DNA from 4 places in the Kluyvera sp. genome. Region 2 is predicted to be linked to each of the others. Evidence: predicted binding sites of a transcription regulator. Region 2 holds the regulator's gene; each other region holds the start of a gene.
What was found. Region 2 encodes CRP, which controls carbon source genes, mostly activating them, when cyclic AMP is high. Its sites were predicted from a motif close to ATGTGANNNNNNTCACAT; they were not measured.
Positions count from the first base shown of each region.

Region 1: a site for CRP is predicted at 3,773-3,790, ahead of ACW14G_RS00355 (sugar transporter). Genes of this name have one in related genera too.
Region 3: a site for CRP is predicted at 2,222-2,239, ahead of adhE (bifunctional acetaldehyde-CoA/alcohol dehydrogenase). Genes of this name have one in related genera too.
Region 4: a site for CRP is predicted at 1,964-1,981, ahead of ACW14G_RS11435 (ABC-F family ATPase). Genes of this name have one in related genera too.

Region 1 covers NZ_CBDKZX010000001.1:77,113-82,993, forward strand. The annotation lists gene sad (succinate-semialdehyde dehydrogenase) at 1-327, opposite strand, end outside; gene ptrR (putrescine utilization regulator PtrR) at 431-1,291, shown strand; gene ACW14G_RS00340 (GNAT family N-acetyltransferase) at 1,263-1,742, opposite strand; gene ACW14G_RS00345 (L-lactate dehydrogenase) at 1,894-2,838, shown strand; gene ACW14G_RS00350 (PhzF family phenazine biosynthesis protein) at 2,879-3,667, opposite strand; gene ACW14G_RS00355 (sugar transporter) at 3,868-5,067, shown strand; gene ACW14G_RS00360 (MarC family NAAT transporter) at 5,110-5,778, opposite strand.
Region 2 covers NZ_CBDKZX010000014.1:43,057-48,937, reverse strand. The annotation lists gene mdcA (malonate decarboxylase subunit alpha) at 1-30, opposite strand, end outside; gene ACW14G_RS08185 (hydrolase) at 281-1,303, shown strand; gene ACW14G_RS08180 (YheU family protein) at 1,300-1,518, shown strand; gene ACW14G_RS08175 (phosphoribulokinase) at 1,584-2,447, shown strand; gene ACW14G_RS08170 (OsmC family protein) at 2,498-2,902, opposite strand; gene crp (cAMP-activated global transcriptional regulator CRP) at 3,207-3,839, shown strand; gene ACW14G_RS08160 (YccS/YhfK family putative transporter) at 3,894-5,881, shown strand, end outside.
Region 3 covers NZ_CBDKZX010000073.1:951-6,831, reverse strand. The annotation lists gene oppA (oligopeptide ABC transporter substrate-binding protein OppA) at 1-575, opposite strand, end outside; gene ACW14G_RS18430 (YchE family NAAT transporter) at 1,336-1,983, opposite strand; gene adhE (bifunctional acetaldehyde-CoA/alcohol dehydrogenase) at 2,480-5,152, shown strand; gene tdk (thymidine kinase) at 5,296-5,881, opposite strand, start outside.
Region 4 covers NZ_CBDKZX010000026.1:25,820-31,700, reverse strand. The annotation lists gene ACW14G_RS11450 (glycoside hydrolase family 1 protein) at 1-166, shown strand, start outside; gene ACW14G_RS11445 (GntR family transcriptional regulator) at 182-898, shown strand; gene ldtB (L,D-transpeptidase) at 945-1,865, opposite strand; gene ACW14G_RS11435 (ABC-F family ATPase) at 2,084-3,676, shown strand; gene ACW14G_RS11430 (glycoside hydrolase family 31 protein) at 3,807-5,881, opposite strand, start outside.

The DNA of each region.
Region 1 (5,881 bases), on a different contig from region 2:
GGTCGCCAGCATCGCCGGGCCATGTTCGGCATACCAATCGCACAGATGGGCAGATTTTGCCACTTCACCGCGCGCCTGATTAATGGGTTTACCCATTTCGCGGGTGATGCACTGCGCCATCTCTTCAGCCCGCTCGCGCAGAACGCGGCCAATGGCGCGCAGGGCATCGGCACGCTGCGCGACGGACGTTTTGCGCCACTGACGGAAAGCGTTATCGGCCAGGGTAATCGCCAGATCCACGTCAGTAGAGGACGCCCACGGCAGCGCGGAGAGTGTTTCGCCGTTGGCCGGGTTAACGGAGACGGCATGGGTTGCAGGTGAAGTCATCTTTTTCTCTCTGATTGATTGCGTCATGGTGACATCCTCACCTATTCTTCCGTTTATGAAAACTGAATAATATTAACCGAACCATTCACGATATGAGAAAGTCATGGATTTAACTCAACTGGAGATGTTTAATGCCGTCGCCCAAACCGGCAGCATTACTCAGGCCGCGCAGAAGGTGCACCGCGTGCCGTCTAATCTGACCACTCGCATTCGCCAGCTGGAAGCCGACCTTGGCGTCGATTTATTCATTCGTGAAAACCAGCGTCTGCGCCTGTCGCCAGCGGGGCACAGCTTTCTGCGCTACAGTCAGCAAATTCTCGCGCTGGTCGATGAGGCCAGAATGGTTGTCGCTGGCGATGAGCCTCAAGGGCTGTTTGCACTCGGTGCGCTGGAAAGCACCGCCGCCGTGCGCATTCCGCAGACGCTGGCGTCCTATAACCGCCGCTACCCGCGGATCCAGTTTGATCTGGCCACCGGCCCATCCGGTACCATGATCGACGGCGTACTGGAAGGTACACTGAGCGCCGCTTTTGTCGATGGTCCGGTGATGCATCCTGGACTCGACGGCATGCCGGTCTATCAGGAAGAGATGATGATTGTCGCCGCCCACGGCCATCCCCCCATTACCCGTGCCAGTGAGGTCAACGGCACCAGCATTTACGCGTTTCGCGCTAACTGTTCCTATCGTCGTCATTTTGAGAGCTGGTTTCATAGCGATCAGGCCACGCCAGGGCGTATTCACGAAATGGAGTCTTATCACGGCATGCTGGCCTGCGTGATCGCCGGCGCCGGGTTGGCATTAATGCCGCGTAGCATGCTGGAAAGTATGCCCGGGCATCAGCAGGTCTGCGCATGGCCGCTGGCCGAGAAATGGCGCTGGCTAACGACCTGGCTGGTGTGGCGGCGCGGCGCGATGAGCCGCCAACTGGAAGCGTTTATTGCGCTGCTTGATGAACCTGCGTGACCAACGGCTTCGTCATAAATACGCTGAGCGGATCCGGTTGATACGGCGCAAACGCCGCGCAAATTTGATAGCCACTGCGCGTGTACAGGTTAATTGCCGCATGCTGATGAATTCCGGTTTCCAGCTGCAACGTGGTGCAACCGCGTTGCAGTGCCACCGTCTCCAGCGCTGTCAGGAGTTTTTCCCCGAGCCGCTGGCCTCGGTGCGTCGGGTCGATAAAAACACGTTTCATTTCACCGCAGCCGTCGTCTGCTAATACGATGGCGCCGCAGCCGACAGCGGTTTTCCCCTGGCGAATCAGCATGACGATAATCTGGTTTTCCGGCAGCGCCGCAAGGTCAATCAGGTGGTTACTTTCTGTCGGATAGAGCGTGCTCTGATATTTATCCAGCTCGTGAATCAACGCGCTGACATCCGGGTCGGCAGGGGAAGTGATAGCGATCGTGTACATGGCAGGCTCCTGTTTATTTTATCACCCCACTCTATCATTCACCCTCATGTCGTCTCATAGCATTAACTTATATTGTCGGCCGGGTATTGCGCTAACCACTTGTTAACGAGTAGCTTTATCCCCTGTCGTTTGCCCATGTAATGGAATAACCATGAACACGAAAGCCCGTAAAGTCATGATCATCGGCGCCGGTAACGTTGGCGCGTCAGCTGCTTATGCGCTACTGAATCAGAATATTTGCGAAGAACTTATCCTGGTCGACCTGAACAAGACCCGCGCAGAAGCGCATGCTCAGGATCTTAGCGATGCCGCCGCCTATATGCCCGGCATGATGACCATTACCTGTCGCGATGCCAGCGACTGCGCCGATGTGGATATCGCTGTGATCACGGTGTCCGGCGGCGCATTAAAGCCGGGTCAAACCCGTCTGGATGAGTTAAAAAGCACGGCCAAAATCGTCCACAGTATCGTGCCGCAGATGATGGCAGGCGGCTTCAACGGCATCTTTCTGATCGCCACCAACCCGTGCGATATTATTACCTGGCAAGTCTGGCAGCTATCCGGCCTCCCTCGCAGTCAGGTCATCGGCACCGGCGTGTGGCTGGATACCACGCGTCTTCGCCGCAAGCTGGCGCAGGATCTGGATATCGGTGCGCAAAGCATTGACGCCTTTATTCTCGGCGAGCACGGCGACAGCCAGTTTCCGGTCTGGTCACACTCTTCAGTCTATGGCTCGCCAATCGAACAGGTTTATCGGCACCGTACCGGCCGCGAACTTGACCGCCAGGCGATGGCCGACAGCGTGCGCAAGCTGGGTTTTGAGATCTACGCCGGTAAAGGCTGTACCGAGTATGGTATTGCGGGAACCATTGCCGAGATCTGTCGCAATGTCTTCACCGGTAGCCACCGTGCGCTGGCCATCTCCTGCATTCTTGATGGCGAATATGGCGTGAACGGCGTCGCTATCGGTGTGCCTGCCGTGCTGGCGCAAAGCGGTGTTCAGCAAGTTATTGAGCTTCAGCTGGAAGCGGACGAACAGGAAAAGTTCGCCCGGTCGGTTGAGGTGATTAAAGCGAATATTGCGCTATTACCCTAGTTCTGAGTCAGTCCACCCGGCTGAGCACAGCGACGCCGGGTTAATCCAGAAACACCTTACCCTGCAAATAGGTTCTCGCCTTCCCGCTCATGAAGACCCGTTCTCCCCGCCACTCGCAGCGTACATCGCCGCCACGGGCGGATACCTGACGCGCCAACATCTGCGTTTTCCCCAACTTTTCACCCCAGTAAGGAATCAACATCGTGTGCGCCGAGCCAGTCACCGGATCTTCCCAGACCGCTTCGCCTGGCGAGAAGAATCGGCTGACAAAATCGTATTCGCCGTCGCCTTTCGCCGTCACCGACACTTTATGTTCGCCCGGTATCATCGCGCCGATATCCGGTTGCAGTGCTTCAACCTGTTGCTGATTCTCCAGTTCAATCACCCATGCGCGGCCTTTACGCGCGTGGCGATACTCGCCGATCCCGAGCGCACGCAGCATCTCTTCTGGCGGCAGCGCTTCTTCGGTCACACTGATGGGGAAATCCAGCGTCAACCATTCACCGCGACGGGTCACGGTTAAACGACCAGATAGCGTCTCAAAATGAACTCGCTCATCCGGATAGTCGAGATAGTTGAACACCACATGGGCGCTGGCCAGCGTGCCGTGACCGCAAAGGTTAACTTCATGACGCGTGGTAAACCAGCGCAACGCAAAGCCACCTGGCTGTTTCACAATAAACGCGGTTTCCGACTGATTATGTTGTTGCGCCATTTTAAGCAGCAGGTCATCTGCTGGCCATGATTCCAGCAGACAGACTGCCGCCGCATTGCCCCCAAAGGCTCGGTCGCTAAAGGCATCAACCATAAAAAAATCAATCTCGTGCATATTTTTCCTCTGCATTATCTCCACGTTATCGCAAACTGACACAAAATCTTAACAACGACAAGACCCTTTTTTCTGCAATCGGTGACACTGTCACTCAAACTTAAAATGAGATCTGAATCACATAATGATTGTGTTTGCAGCAATAATAGCTTTAAGATCCCACGTCTCTTCATTTATCTAACGCCCCCGGTGCATTATCTATGACAACAAACGCCGTCTCTCGTCGGATCGCGTGGCTTCGGGTAGTCACGCTGGCTGTCGCGGCCTTTATTTTCAATACTACTGAGTTCGTTCCGGTTGGCCTGCTGTCAGATATCGCCGACAGCTTTGGCATGCAAACCGCCGAGGTCGGCATTATGTTGACCATCTACGCGTGGGTCGTGGCGGTAATGTCGTTGCCATTTATGCTGCTCACCAGCCAGATGGAGCGCCGCAAGCTGCTGATCGGGCTCTTTGTCCTGTTTATTGCCAGCCATGTGCTCTCGTTCCTGGCGTGGAACTTCACGGTGCTGGTCGCCAGCCGCATCGGCATCGCCTTCGCCCACGCGGTGTTCTGGTCGATTACCGCTTCTCTGGCTATTCGTATGGCGCCCGCAGGAAAACGCGCTCAGGCGCTGAGCCTGATTGCCACCGGCACGGCGCTGGCGATGGTTTTCGGCATCCCGATTGGCCGTATCGTCGGCCAGTACTTTGGCTGGCGCACCACCTTCTTCGCCATCGGCGTCGGGGCGCTGATAACGCTGCTGGCCTTGATTAAGCTGCTGCCGCGCTTGCCAAGCGAACATTCCGGTTCGTTGAAAAGCCTGCCGGTGCTGTTCCGCCGTCCGGCGCTAATGAGCATCTACCTGCTAACCGTCGTGGTGGTCACCGCCCACTACACCGCTTACAGCTATATTGAACCCTTTGTCCAGACCGTGGCCGGACTGAGCGGCAACTTTGCCACTGTGCTGCTGCTGATTCTTGGCGGTGCGGGAATTATCGGTAGCGTGCTGTTTGGCAAATTGGGGAACCTGCATGCATCCGGGCTCATCAGCAGTGCGATTGGCTTGCTGCTCGTTTGTCTGCTGCTGCTGTTGCCTGCGGCACAGGATGCGACACATCTGGCGGTACTAAGCATCTTCTGGGGAATCGCCATTATGGTGATTGGCCTGGGTATGCAGGTGAAGGTTCTGGCGCTGGCACCGGATGCCACTGACGTGGCGATGTCGTTATTCTCTGGTATTTTCAATATCGGGATTGGGGCTGGCGCTCTGCTGGGCAGCCAGATTAGCACCCACTTATCGATGTCATCCATCGGCTATGTGGGCGCCGTGCCCGCGCTGGCGGCGTTTATCTGGGCGGTGGTCATTTTCCGCCGTTGGCCAACGGCATCGTTAGAAGAACAGGCTCATCAGCATTAACACGCGTGATCAGGCCGGGAGTGAGTCCCGGCCTGACTGCTATTACGCGGGATAGGTTTTAATAATTTCCAGCACGCCGTTAATAATAAACTGCACCCCCATGCACACCAGCAGGAAGCCCATCAGACGGGAAATCGCCTCGATGCCGCCCTTGCCCACCAGACGCATAATGGCGCCTGAACTACGCAGGCAGCCCCATAAAATCACCCCCACCAGCGCGAAGATAATCGGCGGCGCGACCAGCACCACCCACTCCGGGAAGTTGACGCCATGCTTCACCGTTGAAGCCGAGCTGATGATCATCGCAATGGTACCAGGGCCTGCGGTGCTGGGCATCGCCAGCGGCACAAAGGCGATATTGGCGGTCGGCTCTTCCTGAAGCTCTTCGGACTTACTGCGCGCTTCCGGTGAGTCATGCGCCTTCTGCTGCGGGAACAGCATGCGAAAACCAATAAAAGCGACAATCAGCCCGCCGGCGATACGAAGGCCAGGTATTGATATCCCGAATGTATTCATCACCACCTGGCCCGCATAGTAGGCCACCATCATGATGGCGAAAACGTAAACGGAAGCCATCAGCGACTGTCGGTTACGCTCCGCGCTGTTCATATTCCCCGAAAGGCCGAGGAACAGCGCGACGGTGGTTAGCGGGTTAGCCAGCGGTAGCAACACCACCAGACCCAGCCCAATTGCCTGAAAGAGTTCCTTCATAAGCGTTTAAAAATCCTGTCTGTTTTACGGAAAAAATCGGTCTGTACGCCAGGTCGGCGCCCTTTTGTACAGCATCTCTTGCTACGGGGTGCTCCTTTACAGG
Region 2 (5,881 bases):
GACTCGTGCTGGCGTTTGCCCAGATAACATTATTAACCTCCTGATTCAGCTAATCATTTTGATTGCTTAACACAGCTAAGAGTGTGAACCCTGGTGAGAAAGTCATCAATTAAGCGTAGGAGAGAATCATTAGCTTGAGAGTAATAATTGAAGTAACAATTTGTGATAAGGATCAGAACCCAAAGGGATAAAAACGACTACCTGTGCCTCATTTTCATAAACACAATGGCAAAGTGACGGTATAGTAGGCGGCAGATTAACGAGTAAACATCGCGTAGACATGACTGAAACCACCCACCACGATCTCAACATCGACACCCAAAGCAGCGCCGACTTCGTGCCGATGCGCGGCGTCAGCAATCGTCATTTGCAGACCATGCTGCCGCGTCTTATCCGCCGTAAGGTGCAGTTCACGCCGCACTGGCAGCGCCTTGAACTGCCGGACGGCGACTTTGTCGATCTGGCGTGGAGCGAAGATCCGCAGGCCGCGCGCCATAAGCCGCGTCTGGTGGTGTTTCACGGTCTGGAAGGCAGCCTGTATAGCCCGTACGCGCACGGCCTTATCAATGCAGCGAAAGCGCAGGGCTGGCTGGGCGTGGTGATGCATTTCCGTGGCTGTAGCGGCGAGCCTAACCGTCTGAACCGCATCTACCACTCCGGCGAAACGGAAGACGGCACCTGGTTCCTGCACTGGCTGGCGCGCGAATATGGTCACGCCCCGACTGCGGCAGTGGGCTACTCGCTCGGCGGCAACATGCTGGCCTGCCTGCTCGCCAAAGAAGGCGACGAAGTGCCCATCGATGCCGCCGTGATTGTCTCGGCGCCGTTTATGCTGGAAGCCTGTAGCTACCACATGGATAAAGGCTTTTCACGCGTTTATCAGCGCTATCTGCTCAACCTGCTAAAAGGCAACGCCGCCCGCAAGCTGAAGGCCTATCCCGGCTCTTTGCCGGTCGATTTGCGTCAGTTGAAAAGCATGCGCCGCATCCGCGAGTTCGATGATTCGATTACCTCGAAGATCCACGGCTTTGCCGATGCCATCGACTATTACCGCCAGTGCAGCGCGATGCCGATCTTAAGCAAAATCACCAAGCCGACGCTGATCATCCACTCAAAGGACGATCCGTTTATGGATCACCACTCCATCCCCGCACAGGAAGAGCTGCCGGAGAACGTGGAGTACCAGTTGACGGAATACGGTGGTCACGTAGGTTTTATCGGCGGCACTTTGCGCCACCCGGAAATGTGGCTGGAAAAACGCATTCCCGCCTGGTTGATGCGCTGGTTGGGAGCAAAAGCATGATTATTCCCTGGCAGGATATCGACCCGGAGACGCTGGACAACCTGATTGAAAGCTTTGTCTTGCGCGAAGGCACTGATTATGGTGAATATGAACGTTCACTTGCGCAAAAGGTCGCCGACGTAAAACACCAGCTACAAACAGGCGAAGCGGTGCTGGTCTGGTCTGAGCTTCATGAGACCGTCAACATCATGCCCCGTAACCAATTTCGCGGTTAACTATACTCTAACGGCAGGAGGCGTTTACCACGCTTCCCTTGTCGTCTTTTCAGGGAGTTATTCGCATGTCTGCCAAACATCCGGTTATTGCCGTTACCGGCTCCAGCGGCGCGGGGACCACCACCACCAGCCTCGCCTTCCGTAAAATCTTTGCTCAACTCAACCTGCGCGCGGCAGAAGTGGAAGGCGACAGCTTCCACCGCTATACCCGTCCGGAAATGGATATGGCCATTCGTAAAGCCCGTGATTTGGGCCGCCATATTAGCTACTTTGGTCCGGATGCCAACGACTTCGGCCTGCTGGAACAAACCTTTCGCGACTATGGCGTGAGCGGTAAAGGGCAGTCGCGTAAATATCTGCATACCTACGATGAAGCCGTGCCGTGGAATCAGGTACCCGGCACGTTTACCCCCTGGCAGCCGCTGCCAGAACCGACCGACGTGCTGTTCTACGAAGGGCTGCACGGCGGCGTAGTGACGCCACAGCATGATGTCGCCCGCCACGTCGATCTACTGGTCGGCGTCGTGCCAATCGTTAACCTTGAGTGGATCCAGAAGATGATCCGCGACACCAGCGAACGCGGACATTCTCGCGAAGCGGTGATGGATTCCGTGGTGCGTTCGATGGAAGACTATATCAACTACATCACGCCGCAGTTCTCCCGCACCCATATCAACTTCCAGCGCGTGCCGACGGTCGATACCTCTAACCCGTTTGCCGCCAAGGGTATTCCGTCGCTGGACGAAAGCTTTGTGGTGATTCACTTCCGCAATCTCGACAACATCGACTATCCGTGGCTACTGGCCATGCTGCAAGGCTCGTTTATCTCGCATATGAATACGCTGGTGGTTCCCGGCGGGAAGATGGGGCTGGCGATGGAATTGATCATGACACCGCTGGTGCAGCGTATGATGGAAGGGCGAAACTAATGCACGAACCCTCACCCCACAGGGGCGAGGGATTTGCTACGTGCGAGGAATTACCCTTCGATCACTTCGTAGGAGTGGGTGATATTCACCGCTTTTTCAAGCATCAGCGCAACAGAACAGTACTTCTCCGCAGACAGATCCACCGCACGGGAAACCGCCGCATCCTTCAGCCCTTTACCGGTGACGATAAAATGCAGATTGATGTGGGTGAACAGGCGCGGCGCTTCTTCACGACGCTCGGAGGTCAGCTTCACTTCGCAGTCGGTCACGTCGTTGCGGCCCTTCTGCAGGATAGACACCACATCGATGGCGCTACAGCCGCCCGCGGCCATCAGCACCACTTCCATTGGGCTTGGCGCTTTATCGCCAGAGTTGCCGTCCATCAGGATCTGGTGTCCAGAAGCGGACTCACCGAGGAAGGTCAGCCCTTCAACCCATTTCACACGCGCTTGCATAATTTTTAACTCCAAGGTTGCAATTTTCTTCTCAGATTACGCGCACATAACAATTCTCGCAATGGAAGGCGATCGACGTCATGCTGAAGCGAGACACCAGGAGACACACGGCTAAAGCTATGCTAAAACAGTCAGGATGCTACGGTAATACATAAACGTACTGCATGTATGCAGAGGACATCACATTACAGGCTGCGACAGTATTCGACAGCCGACTTCCCAGGTAACGGGAAGGATACTATTGCAACCGGTGGCCGCAATGCTTTTGCCGCCGGGAAGAGCTTATAACAGAGGATAACCGCGCATGGTGCTTGGCAAACCGCAAACAGACCCGACTCTCGAATGGTTCTTGTCTCATTGCCATATTCATAAGTACCCATCGAAGAGCACGCTGATTCACCAGGGTGAAAAAGCAGAGACGCTGTATTACATCGTAAAAGGCTCAGTGGCAGTACTCATCAAGGACGAAGAAGGGAAAGAGATGATCCTCTCTTACCTCAACCAGGGCGATTTCATCGGTGAGTTAGGCCTGTTTGAAGAAGGCCAGGAACGCAGCGCGTGGGTACGGGCAAAAACCGCTTGTGAAGTTGCTGAAATCTCTTATAAAAAATTCCGTCAGCTGATCCAGGTTAACCCGGACATCCTGATGCGTCTCTCTTCGCAAATGGCGCGTCGTCTGCAGGTTACCTCTGAGAAAGTCGGCAACCTGGCGTTCCTCGACGTCACCGGTCGTATCGCTCAGACCCTGCTGAACCTGGCGAAACAACCTGACGCGATGACCCACCCGGACGGGATGCAGATCAAAATCACCCGTCAGGAAATCGGCCAGATCGTCGGCTGCTCCCGTGAAACCGTGGGCCGTATCCTGAAGATGCTGGAAGATCAGAATCTGATCTCCGCACACGGCAAAACCATTGTCGTTTACGGTACCCGCTAATCCAGCCCAAACGGCGTATTGCGTCATGCAGTACGCCGTTTTTGTTTTCCCCCTATGTGGCGCAGGCTGATTTACCACCCGGAAGTCAACTATGCACTGCGGCAAACGCTGGTGCTGTGTCTGCCCGTTGCCATTGGTCTACTGCTCGGCCACCTCCAGCAGGGGTTGCTGTTCTCGCTGGTGCCCGCCTGCTGCAACATTGCCGGGCTTGATACCCCGCATAAGCGTTTCTTCAAGCGTCTGATCATCGGCGGCTGCCTGTTCGCCGGATGTAGTCTCGCCGTTCAGTTGCTGCTGGCGCGTGATGTGCCTTTGCCACTGATTCTGACCGGGCTAGCGCTGCTGCTTGGCGTCACAGCAGAGATCAGCGCGCTACACGGACGACTGCTGCCCGCCTCGCTAATTGCCTCCATTTTTACCCTCAGCCTGGCAGGGAATATGCCCATCTGGCAGCCATTATTGATCTACGCGCTGGGGACATTATGGTACGGGCTATTCAACTGGTGGTGGTTCTGGATGTGGCGCGAGCAGCCGCTACGCGAGTCGCTCAGCCTGCTTTACCGTCAGCTTGCCGACTACTGCGAAGCCAAATACAGCTTGCTCACCCAGCATACCGATCCCACCACCGCGCTGCCGCCGCTGCTGACTCGCCAGCAAAAGGTGGTGGATCTGATTTCCCAGTGCTACCAACAGCTGCACATGCTGGCGGCGAACCAGCACAATGACTACAAGCGGCTGCTGCGCGCTTTCCAGGTTGGGCTGGATTTGCAGGAGCATATCTCCGTCAGCCTGCACCAGCCGGAAGAGGTGCAGAAGCTGGTTGAACGCAGCCATGCGGAAGCGGTGATCCGCTGGAATGCCCGGACGGTAGCCGCACGCCTGCGCGTGCTGGCGGACGATATTCTCTATCACCGCTACCCTACCCGCTTCAACATGGATAAACAGATTGGCGCGCTGGAGAAAATTGCCGACCAGCACCCGGATAACCCGGTGGGTCAGTTCTGTGCCTGGCACTTCAGCCGCATTGCCCGTGTGCTGCGCTCCCAGCGCCCCCTATACCCGCGTAACCTGATGGCCGACAAAGAACGCCGTCTGCCGCTGTTCCCGGCGTTAAAAAGCTACCTCTCTTTGCGCTCTCCCGCCCTGCGTAACGCCGCGCGTCTCAGCGTGATGCTGAGCATCGCCAGCCTGATGGGCGCGGCGCTGCATCTGCCGAAACCGTACTGGATCCTGATGACGGTGCTGCTGGTCACGCAAAACGGTTACGGCGCGACCCGGGTGCGAATTTTCCACCGAGCGGCGGGCACCCTTGCCGGTCTGGTGATTGCCGCCGTGGCCCTGCACTTCCATACGCCGCAGGGCTGGGCGCTAACGGGCATGCTGATAGTGACGTTAGTGAGCTACCTGATTATTCGTCGCAGCTACGGTTGGGCGACCGTCGGCTTTACCATCACCGCGGTGTACACCCTGCAAATCCTGACGCTTAATGGCGAAGAGTTTATTGTCGCCCGCTTTATCGACACCATCATTGGCTGCCTGATCGCCTTTGGCGGCATGATTTGGCTATGGCCGCAGTGGCAGAGCGGCCAGCTGCGCCAGAACGCCCAGGCGGCGCTGGAGGCCGATCAGGACGCTATCCGCCTGATCCTCAGCCCCGACCCACAGGCACCGAAGCTGGCCTACCAGCGCATGCGCGTCAACCAGGCACACAACACGCTGTACAACACGCTGAACCAGGCGATGCAGGAGCCGGGCTTTAATTCACGTTATCTTGAAGATATGAAACTGTGGGTGACCCACAGCCAGTTTATCGTCGAGCACATCAATGCCATGACGACGCTGGCGCGCGAGCACAATATGTTGACGCCTGATTTGGCGCAGCAGTACCTGGAGTCGTGTGAGATTGCTCTACAACGCTGTCAGCAGCGTCTGGAATACGATGAAGCGGGGAGCAGCGGCGAGGTCAACATTATGGAAGCGCCGGATTCACTGTCCCACGGGCCGTTAAGCACCATGGAACAGCATCTCCAGCGAATTCTGGG
Region 3 (5,881 bases), on a different contig from region 2:
GGAGACATCGCCGGGTTCACCAGCAGCTTATAGAAATAAGGCACTGGCTCACTCAGCGTCACTTCCAGAGTGTGGTCATCAATCGCTTTGACGCCCAGTTCGCTCGGTGCTTTTTTGCCGTCGATAATTTCATCAACGTTCACAATATGGCCGTACTGTGGATAGCTGGCATATGGCGATGCGGTTTTCGGATCGACCAGACGCTGCCAGCTATAAACGAAATCTTGTGCGGTAACCGGTTCGCCGTTGGACCATTTGGCATCTTTACGCAGATGGAATGTCCAGACTTTAAAATCTTTATTGTCCCAGCTTTCGGCGACGCCCGGAATCGGGTGACCGTCTTTTGGAGAGGTATTCAGCAACCCTTCGAACAGGTCGCGGCTGATATTCGCCTCTGGCACCCCTTCAATTTTATTCGGGTCGAGAGACTGCGGTTCAGCACCGCTATTTCGTACCAGCGTTTGTTTGCTCGCTAACTCGGTGCCTGCAGGAACATCTGCAGCCATTACGTTCCCTGCGATCAGCGCTGTGAGAATGCCAGCCGCAACCAGGCTTTTTTTTGTGATGATGGACATTGTGTTGATACTCCGTTCATTATTATTACTGACTGTCGTCAGCCTGTTTAGTCCCCTTTCGGGTTCCTGTGCAGCGCAGGAGATTTTTGCGTCTGCCAGGTCATTTACTGCCTGCTATCACCGACTTTTTTATTACGGCCGCTCTTATGGCAGCCTGACGTCGATTCATTAAAGCCTCCCCCCTGTCGGGACGCTTTTCTTATTCTGTTCATAACTGCTTACATATGGAAACAGTTATCATTTACATAGCTTTATGTTGCGAATAACTCAGGCCGGAAAGTACCAAATGCCGATTATCGCCGCCAATATAATTTGCAAATTTGTTAACCAATTCTCTTTTAGCCAGCAAAGCAGCCTGTTGATGACAGCGTATGCACAAAACACGATATTCTTAAATCTATTATTATCAGATAGATATACAAAAAATGGTGCCTGTTGTTTGCTGGCTCAGTATCAGAGGCTGTTTTTTGTACGAAAATTTAACAGTTGCTCATTTTTTAGCACATAACTCTGCCCTGAAACTGAAATTACTAATATCATTTCAATTATCTAACAGCAAGCCCCAGAGTATCGTGTGAGGGAAATAACATTTATGTGAAGAAAGACGGTATGGCAGGACAAGAATATCTTGTTGATATGTATATGTTTATTCAAATATTCAAATTGATTATTTGTACAGCGACTTGCGGAATGAGTGATATGTTTTTCTGATATTAACGGCAACAGTAGTTTTGAGTGCCCTACCGTCGCCGCAGAATAATTAGCCGACCAGACCCGGGAAGATGGATTTGATACCGGTCACAATGAATTCAATCCCCAACGCCATCAGTAACAACCCCATAATACGGGTGACTACGTTAATCCCCGTTTGCCCCAGCATACGCACCAGCCACGGAGAAATACGGAAAATGCCCCAACAACACCAGGCGAATAGCGCAATAGATAAGGAAAAACCGAGGAGATAGGTTAGCGAATGATAGCGTGTACCCCATACGATCGTGGAGCTAATAGCACCCGGCCCCGCCATCAATGGCAGCGCCAGCGGCACAACCCCCAGACTTTCACGCACGGCAGTCTCTGATTTCTCCTGCTTGTTCTGCTTATCTTCTCCCAGCTTGCCGCTGATCATCGACATCGCAATCGAGACCACCAGGATCCCGCCAGCAATACGGAAGGAATCAATCGAGATACCGAAAAGTTGCAGGATCAGATCGCCAAGGAATAACGAAGTCAGGAGAATAATGGCAACCGACAGACTAGCCGTCAGGTTGGTTTTGTTGCGCACCGCTGCCGTTTGATAACTCGTCAGGCTGATGAAAACCGGAATCAGACCAACCGGGTTCACCAGTGCAAACAGTCCAATAAAGAACTTAAAGAAAATAGGAAAATCAAACAACGTCTGAATCACGTGAACCCCGGAGCATCATTAAAAGTTGTCGTTGATGAACAGTAAATCGAGAGTGGCGCAGACAATACCTTTTTTATCGACCATGTTCACCAGAATTGTCCAGAAAAATGAGGTAAAAACAGAGTGTTATAAATTTGTATAAAGTATGCTAATGTTTACAGCACCGATACTCACGAATGATTAACAGCTTCTACATTTTGCTAAAACAGCCCTGCTGAAAGGTGTCAGCTTAGCTTAAATTTGATTTAGATCACGTAAATCGTACTCAGAAGTGGGTAATCTGCTTACACCGAAAGAGAAACGACCTCATAAATAAGTCGTATTTTTTCCGGTAAGCTCCTTGGCTAAATCGAAGCTCTTTTAGTAAATCAAGTGGATCAGTTCGTGGGTAACGCTTTGTTTCCTTAACTTTTTCGCCAGCTGCAGGTGATTTGTCTATACTGACTTGTCGAGCAGATGATTCACTAAAAAAGTTTAACATTATCAGGAGAGCATTATGGCTGTTACTAATGTCGCTGAACTTAACGCACTCGTAGAGCGCGTAAAAAAAGCCCAGCGTGAATATGCCAGTTTCACTCAAGAGCAAGTTGACAAAATCTTCCGCGCCGCCGCTCTGGCCGCTGCAGATGCTCGAATCCCTCTCGCCAAAATGGCCGTTGCCGAATCCGGCATGGGTATTGTTGAAGATAAAGTGATCAAAAACCACTTCGCTTCAGAATATATCTACAACGCCTATAAAGATGAAAAAACCTGTGGCGTGCTGTCCGAAGACGACACTTTCGGTACCATCACTATTGCTGAACCTATCGGCATCATCTGCGGTATCGTACCGACCACTAACCCAACTTCTACCGCTATCTTCAAATCGCTGATCAGCCTGAAGACGCGTAACGCCATCATTTTCTCTCCGCACCCGCGTGCTAAAGACGCAACCAACAAAGCGGCTGACATCGTGCTGCAAGCTGCTATCGCTGCTGGCGCACCGAAAGATCTGATCGGCTGGATTGACCAACCGTCTGTAGAACTGTCTAACGCGCTGATGCACCACCCGGACATCAACCTGATCCTCGCGACCGGTGGCCCAGGCATGGTTAAAGCGGCATACAGCTCCGGTAAACCTGCTATCGGCGTAGGCGCTGGTAACACTCCGGTTGTAATTGATGAAACCGCTGATGTGAAACGTGCCGTTGCGTCCGTTCTGATGTCTAAAACCTTCGATAACGGCGTAATCTGTGCTTCTGAACAGTCTGTTGTTGTTGTTGATTCCGTTTATGACGCAGTACGTGAGCGTTTCGCGACTCACGGCGGCTACCTGCTGCAGGGTAAAGAGCTGAAAGCTGTTCAGGACGTTATCCTGAAAAATGGCGCGCTGAACGCGGCTATCGTTGGTCAGCCTGCATACAAAATTGCTGAACTGGCAGGCTTCTCTGTTCCAGAAACCACCAAGATTCTGATCGGTGAAGTAAAAGTTGTTGATGAGAGCGAGCCGTTTGCTCACGAAAAACTGTCTCCGACCCTGGCCATGTACCGTGCGAAAGACTTCGAAGACGCTGTTGATAAAGCGGAAAAACTGGTTGCGATGGGCGGTATCGGTCATACCTCTTGCCTGTACACCGACCAGGACAACCAGCCAGAACGCGTAGCTTACTTCGGTCAGATGATGAAAACCGCGCGTATTCTGATCAACACCCCGGCTTCTCAGGGTGGTATCGGCGACCTGTATAACTTCAAACTCGCACCTTCCCTGACTCTGGGTTGTGGTTCCTGGGGTGGTAACTCCATCTCTGAAAACGTTGGTCCGAAACACCTGATCAACAAGAAAACCGTTGCTAAGCGAGCTGAAAACATGTTGTGGCACAAACTTCCGAAATCTATCTACTTCCGCCGTGGCTCTCTGCCAATCGCGCTGGATGAAGTGATTACCGATGGCCACAAACGTGCGCTGATCGTGACCGACCGCTTCCTGTTTAACAACGGCTACGCTGACCAGATCACTTCTGTTCTGAAAGCGGCTGGCGTTGAAACCGAAGTGTTCTTCGAAGTTGAAGCTGACCCGACTCTGACCATCGTCCGTAAAGGTGCAGACCTGGCGAACTCGTTCAAACCAGACGTGATCATCGCGCTGGGCGGCGGTTCCCCGATGGATGCAGCGAAAATCATGTGGGTTATGTACGAACACCCGGAAACCCACTTCGAAGAGCTGGCGCTGCGCTTTATGGACATCCGTAAACGTATCTACAAGTTCCCGAAAATGGGCGTGAAAGCGAAAATGATCGCTGTCACCACCACTTCCGGTACCGGTTCTGAAGTGACTCCGTTTGCGGTAGTAACCGACGACGCAACCGGCCAGAAATACCCGCTGGCTGACTACGCGCTGACTCCAGACATGGCGATTGTTGATGCCAACCTGGTGATGGATATGCCGAAGTCACTGTGTGCGTTCGGTGGTCTGGATGCGGTAACTCACGCCCTGGAAGCTTACGTTTCCGTACTGGCTTCTGAGTTCTCCGACGGCCAGGCACTGCAGGCTCTGAAACTGCTGAAAGAAAACCTGCCAGCGTCCTACCACGAAGGTTCTAAGAACCCGGTAGCGCGTGAGCGTGTTCACAGTGCAGCGACTATCGCCGGTATCGCGTTTGCGAACGCCTTCCTGGGTGTATGTCACTCTATGGCGCACAAGCTGGGTTCTCAGTTCCACATTCCTCACGGTCTGGCGAACGCCCTGCTGATCAGCAACGTTATTCGTTATAACGCGAACGACAACCCGACTAAACAGACTGCATTCAGCCAGTACGACCGTCCGCAAGCACGTCGTCGCTACGCGGAAATCGCTGACCACCTGGGTCTGTCTGCTCCGGGCGACCGCACTGCAGCGAAAATTGAAAAACTGCTGGGCTGGCTGGACGAAATCAAAGCTGAACTGGGTATTCCTAAGTCTATCCGTGAAGCTGGCGTGCAGGAAGCTGACTTCCTGGCGCACGTTGACAAACTGTCTGAAGATGCGTTTGACGACCAGTGCACCGGCGCTAACCCGCGTTACCCGCTGATTTCTGAACTGAAACAGATTCTGCTGGATACCTACTACGGTCGTGAATTCGTTGAAGGCGCTCCGGCAGCAGAGAAGAAAGAAGCCGCTCCGGCGAAAGCTGAGAAAAAAGCGAAGAAATAATCCGCTTTAACGCTCGCTGAAAAGCATAAGCAAAAAGCCCCATCATCATGATGGGGCTTTTTTTTATTCCGTAAACATCAACGGAAAACCACGCACGTTTGGCTCCCCATATCCATCAGGGCCTCAAACGTACGTAGAGACGTTTAACAAGAACGGCAGGTCATACGGTGCTGGTCCTGAATAACAGCCAGAGAGCCCTTTTCAAGCGCCTCCTTGTAATGCTTACGGCAAACGGATACATAACGCTCGTTGCCGCCAATCACCACCTGCTCACCCTCATTGTACGGCCGCCCTTCCTGATCGAGTCGCAGCACCATGCTGGCTTTACGACCGCAGAAGCAGATCGTTTTTAACTCAACCAGTTTGTCAGAGAGCGCCAGTAAATATTGGCTACCGCTAAACAGCTCGCCGCGAAAATCCGTTCTCAGCCCGTAGCACAATACCGGAATATCCAGGTTATCTACCACATCAGAAAGCGCGTAGACCTGTTCACGCGTCAGAAACTGGCATTCATCGACAAGCACGCAGTTAATGCGTTCACGCGCATTCTCAGCGCTAATTTCGGCAAACAGATTACTGGTCTGATTAAACAGCTTCGCAGGCGAAGAGAGGCCAATTCGCGAGCTCACTTTCCCGGCGCCAAAGCGATCGTCTATTTCTGCGGTATAAACGATAGTGCGCATACCGCGCTCCTGGTAGTTGTATGACGACTGCAACAGAGCGGTCGAC
Region 4 (5,881 bases), on a different contig from region 2:
CTGGGGGCTCATTGATATTCTCAGCTCGCAGGGCGACATGCGTAAGCGTTATGGCGTGGTCTACGTCAACCGTGAAAACCACGATTTAAAAGACCTCAAACGTGTGCCGAAGAAAAGCTATGACTGGCTGAAACGGGCCATTCATAGCAATGGCGAAGAGATGTAACAACAGGAGCGGGTGATGGCAGCGAAGTACATCGCGATAGCGCGGGAAATTAAAAAACGGATTATCAGTGGGCAGTATCCCGCCGCTGAGCCATTGCCCGACCAGTTTGCGCTGGCCGCCGAATTTGGTACCAGCCGGATGACCATTCAGCAGGCGATGCGCCAGCTGATTGTTGAAGGGCTGGTTTATACCCGCCAGGGGCAGGGGACATTTATTCGCAAGAACTTCCTCCAGCTCTCACAGTGGGACATTCACGGCAGCGACTACGCCGGGGCGACGGAAACCTGGGGACATCTGGGCAAGGTGGAAAGCCAGGTGATTCGCTTTGAGCTCCGTTTTCCCAGCGAGAAAGAGCAGGCATCGCTGCTGATTGACGCCGATTCACCGGTGTACGATTTTGTGCGCCTGCGTCTGCTTAACGGCGAGCCGCTGTCGCTGGATATTACGGTCATGCCGGTGTCGCTGGTGCCGGGGTTGAGTAAATCACATCTCGAAAACTCGGTCTTTCGCTACGTGCAGGACAATCTTGGTCTGAAGATGATGGGGTCTTATCGCGTGGTGCGCGCGCTGAAGCCCAGCGAGCTGGATCAGCAGCATTTGAACTGTGACGCGAGTGACCCGATTCTGGAAGTGGAGCAGGTGATTTATCTGGATGACGGCACGCCGCTGGAGTATGCGCACTGCCACTATCGCTACGATCACGGGGGGATTGTGATCGTCAATAACGGATAAAAAAAGGGCGGGTGATTAACCCGCCCTTTTTGATCGTCTGGTTGACTTAGTTCAGACGAACCGGCATACCGGAACGGTTTTTCACCGCCTGGTCAACGATGCTCTGGTCAACGTCGGACTGGCTGGTCACCGCCTGTACTGCTTTGGTCAGGACAACCGGAACAGTTTCACCGCCTTCGAACTGCGCTTCAGTGGTAGACAGCGGGTTGTGCACTTCAATGAAGCGGCTGCCGTCTGGCTCCGTGGTCGCTTTGACCGGTTCATCGATAAACTGTACGCGGGTGCCGACCGGCACGTTCTCGAACAGGAATTTGATGTCTTCGTTACGCAGACGCACGCAACCGTGGCTCACGCGCAGGCCGATACCGAAGTTGGCATTGGTGCCGTGAATGGCATACAGACGACCAATATACAGAGCGTACAGACCCATCGGGTTGTCCGGGCCAGCCGGAACCACTGCCGGCAGCGGGTTGCCTGCTGCGGCATATTCAGCGTGCATTTTCGCCGTCGGCGTCCAGGTCGGGCCGGCTTTCTTACGTTCTACCTTGGTGGTCCAGTTGATTGGGGTATCTTTACCCAGCTGACCGATACCGATTGGCAGCACGATCACCGTGTTGGTGCCTTTCGGGTAGTAGTACAGACGCATTTCCGCGCTGTTGATGATAATACCTTCATGTACGGTGTCCGGCAGGATCAGCTGCTGAGGAATATTCAGCACGCTGCCGCCTTTCGGCAGGTAGGTGTCGACGCCTGGGTTAGCCTCCAGGAGGTTGGAAAGCCCCATCTGGTACTGGGCGGCGAAGTATTCCAGCGGCTGTTTGTTATCGTCAGGAATCGTGATGACCTGATTCTGTCCGATAATACGGCTGCCGTCGGTCGGCAGCGGATACGTCACCGCAGAGGCCGAATTGCAGAAACCTACGACAGCGAGCGCCGCAGCGAAAAGCGTTGTTAATTTCATGTTCATGTTGTGCGAGGTATCAGTGCCATTACGGCGGTTGTTTGAGAATTCAGACTGTTGGTTGCAGCGCATTATATGTGCATTCGATGCGACTGGGAATTCGGATGTGTACGAAATCACATTTTTTTCACTTGCGTTACAGTTTAGCCGTTGGCGAAGGCGGGCGCTTTTTATTCGCAAGTGTGGCATAATAGGGAGTTTGTCACATTCTTCAGGATACTCCCGTGTTAGTTACCAGCAACGTCACCATGCAGTTTGGCAGTAAGCCGCTGTTCGAAAATATCTCCGTCAAATTTGGCGGCGGCAACCGTTACGGCCTGATTGGCGCCAACGGGAGCGGTAAATCCACCTTTATGAAAATCCTCGGCGGCGACTTAGAGCCAACGCTGGGCAACGTGTCTCTCGATCCCAATGAGCGTATCGGTAAGCTGCGTCAGGATCAGTTCGCCTTTGAAGAGTTCACCGTACTTGATACGGTGATCATGGGCCACAGCGAGCTGTGGGAAGTGAAGCAAGAGCGCGACCGTATCTATAGTCTGGCTGAAATGAGCGAAGAAGACGGCTATAAAGTGGCCGATCTCGAAGTGCTCTACGGCGAAATGGACGGCTACTCCGCTGAAGCGCGCGCCGGTGAACTGCTGCTGGGTGTCGGCATTCCGCTGGATCAGCACTACGGCCCGATGAGCGAAGTTGCGCCGGGCTGGAAACTGCGTGTGCTGTTGGCGCAGGCGCTGTTCTCTAACCCGGACATCCTGCTGCTCGATGAACCGACGAACAACCTGGACATCGACACCATTCGCTGGCTGGAGCAGACGCTGAACGAACGCGACAGCACCATGATCATCATCTCGCACGACCGTCACTTCCTGAACATGGTTTGTACCCACATGGCGGATCTCGACTATGGCGAACTGCGCGTCTACGCCGGTAACTACGACGAATACATGACAGCAGCTACCCAGGCTCGTGAACGTCTGCTGGCCGATAACGCCAAGAAGAAAGCGCAAATTGCCGACCTGCAATCCTTCGTCAGCCGCTTTAGCGCCAACGCTTCTAAATCACGCCAGGCGACTTCCCGCGCCCGTCAGATTGACAAGATCAAGCTCGACGAAGTGAAGGCATCCAGCCGTCAGAACCCGTTCATCCGCTTCGAGCAGGATAAGAAACTGTTCCGTAATGCGCTGGAAGTGGAAGCGCTGGCCAAAGGTTTTGAAAACGGCCCGCTGTTTAAAAACTTCAACCTGATGATGGAAGTTGGCGAGAAGATTGCCATCATCGGCGCCAACGGCGTGGGTAAATCCACCATGCTGAAAACCCTGGTCGGTGAACTGACGCCGGATAACGGCACCGTGAAATGGTCCGAAAATGCCAGCATCGGTTACTACGCGCAGGATCACGCCGAAGATTTCGATAACGACCTGAGCGTGTTCGACTGGATGAGCCAGTGGAAGCAGGAAGGCGATGACGAGCAGGTAGTGCGCGGTTTCCTTGGTCGTCTGCTGTTCAGCCAGGACGATATCAAGAAGCCGGCGAAGGTACTTTCCGGTGGTGAGAAGGGCCGTATGCTGTTTGGTAAGCTGATGATGCAGAAACCGAACATTCTGGTGATGGATGAACCTACCAACCACCTGGATATGGAATCGATCGAATCACTGAACATGGCGCTGGAAATGTATCAGGGTACCCTGATCTTCGTTTCTCACGACCGTGAGTTCGTGAGCTCGCTGGCGACTCGCGTGATTGAGATTACGCCGGAACGCGTGGTGGACTTCAGCGGTAACTACGAAGATTACCTGCGTAGCAAAGGGGTGGAGTAATTTCCCTCAGCCTGGCCCTCTCCCAAAGGGAGAGGGAACCGTCAGGTGCAAATTAAAACACCTTGCTCCTGCAAGCCGCACAATGCGGTTTGCTCCCTCTCCCCAGTGGGGAGAGGGTCGGGGTGAGGGGTTATCCTCGTACCCACTCGCTTTTCTCTTCGCCGTTAATCAACAGCTGACGTTTTTCTCCTTCTGGCAGCGTCACTTTTAACGCTTCCCATGCCGGGCGATAATCGCCGCGTGCGTTCACCTTCAGGTCAATCGTCCTGGCGGTGCAGACCATCTCCCACTCCAGCCACAGCGCGTTACCTTCTTTGTAGCCCCACGACTCGCCGTCATCCTCAAACAGCAGGCCCGAAGAGCGGCCGATTCCTTTAACCGGGAACAGCTTCAGCTCACGCAAGGTATCTTCTTCTGCTTTCACGTAGGTAATACGTTCGCTCAGCGGTAGGCCTGCGCCCGCGCGGACCAGCAGCGGCAGTTTCTCCAGCGGCGCATCGACGACAATCGACTGTCCGCCGCTGTACCACGCGCCGGTGTAGAAATCGTACCAGCCGGTTTCGTTGTCCGGCAGCCAGACGCGGCGTTCGCGCTCGCCGGCTTCCACCACGCTGGCGACCAGAATATCGCGGCCCAGCAGGAAGTCATCGCACTCTTCAAACGTCTGCGCATCGTGTTCGTGATCAAGGAAAGTCGGACGCAGCATCGGCTCGTCGTCGGCATGCGCCTGCCATAGCAGCGTGTAGAGATACGGCAGCAGACGGTAGCGCAGCTCAATCGCGCTGCGAATCGCCGGGGTCACGCCAGGATACATCCAGGGTTCGTTCACCGTGTGGTCGTCGTTCCATGAGTGGATGGTAAAGCGCGGATGCATTACACCGTTCTGTACCCAGCGGACAAACAGCTCCGGGTCCGGTTTGTCGCCGGAGAAGCCGCCGACATCATGGCCCAGGTTGTACAGACCGGACAGGCTCATCCCCAGCCCCATGCGGATGTTGTAGCGCAGCGTGTCCCAGTTAGTGCGGTTATCGCCGCTCCAGGTCTGCACGTAGCGCTGCATCCCGGCGCAGCCGGAACGGGAGATCAGATACGGGCGCTTGTTCGGCGCAAAGCGCTCCTGCGCTTCCATTGATGCGCGGATCATCAGCAGCGGCATCACCGGGCGAATATGCTTAATCGCAATCTCATCGCCAAAGCCGTGACAGCGCGCTTCACCGTCCCATACTTCAAACTCGTTGTTATCGTTCCAGGTGGAATCGATACCCATCTCCAGCAGCTGTGTAGTGACGCCCTCCTGCCACCAGGCCACGGTTTGCGGATTGGTAAAATCGAGGTGCGAACCTTCATCGTCCCAGAAGCTGGAACGCTCCGGACCGTCGCTTTCCGAGTCGCGAATAAACAGCGCTTTCTCCGCCACCTCGTTGTAACGCGGGTGATCCTGCAACAAGCATGGCTTGATGTTAGCCGCCAGATGTAGACCGGCATCATGGAACGCCTGGCTCATGACCTTTGGCTGCGGCACTTTGTCGTAGTTCCAGTTGAAGACGTAGCGCTTGCCGTTAATGGAGGTATAGCCGGAAGAGAGCTGGAACGAATCGCATGGGATAGCATGCTCGTCGCACAGACGAATAAAGTTCATCAGCTGATTTTGCGCGTCCGGCGCGTCGGTGTAGTGCATGGTCGAGCCGCTGTAGCCCAGGCTCCATTTCGGCCCGAACAGCGTTTTACCGGTCAGGCGTACGAAGGCTTTGGTGACATCCAGCACGCGCTCGCCGGTAAACAGGTAGTAATCGATATCACCGGCTTCTGCCTGCCAGCGGCGATAAGCGGTGTGGTAGTTGTCGATCTCGTTGCCTAAATCCAGCCAGCAGCTGCTGAGGTTGTCGTAAAACAGCCCGAAGCTGATGTCATCACGGCGGGTAATGGTGAACGGAATGTGTTTGTACAGCGGGTCAGTGCTGGCCGCGTTGTAGCCCATCGCATCCAGGTTACGCATCTCGTAGCGCTTGCCGTTACGCTGCAAATCACCGGCTTTATCCCCCAGGCCATAAAAACGCTCGTCCTTACGGCGGCTCTGGTAGTGCGCCACGCCATCGCCGTGGGCATTCACCAGATAGGCGCTGGTCGGACGATCATTGACCAGCGGCTGCCACTCGCCTTCGGCGTTGCGGTAGTGCCACTCCAGCCACAGCGGCTGGTGGACGG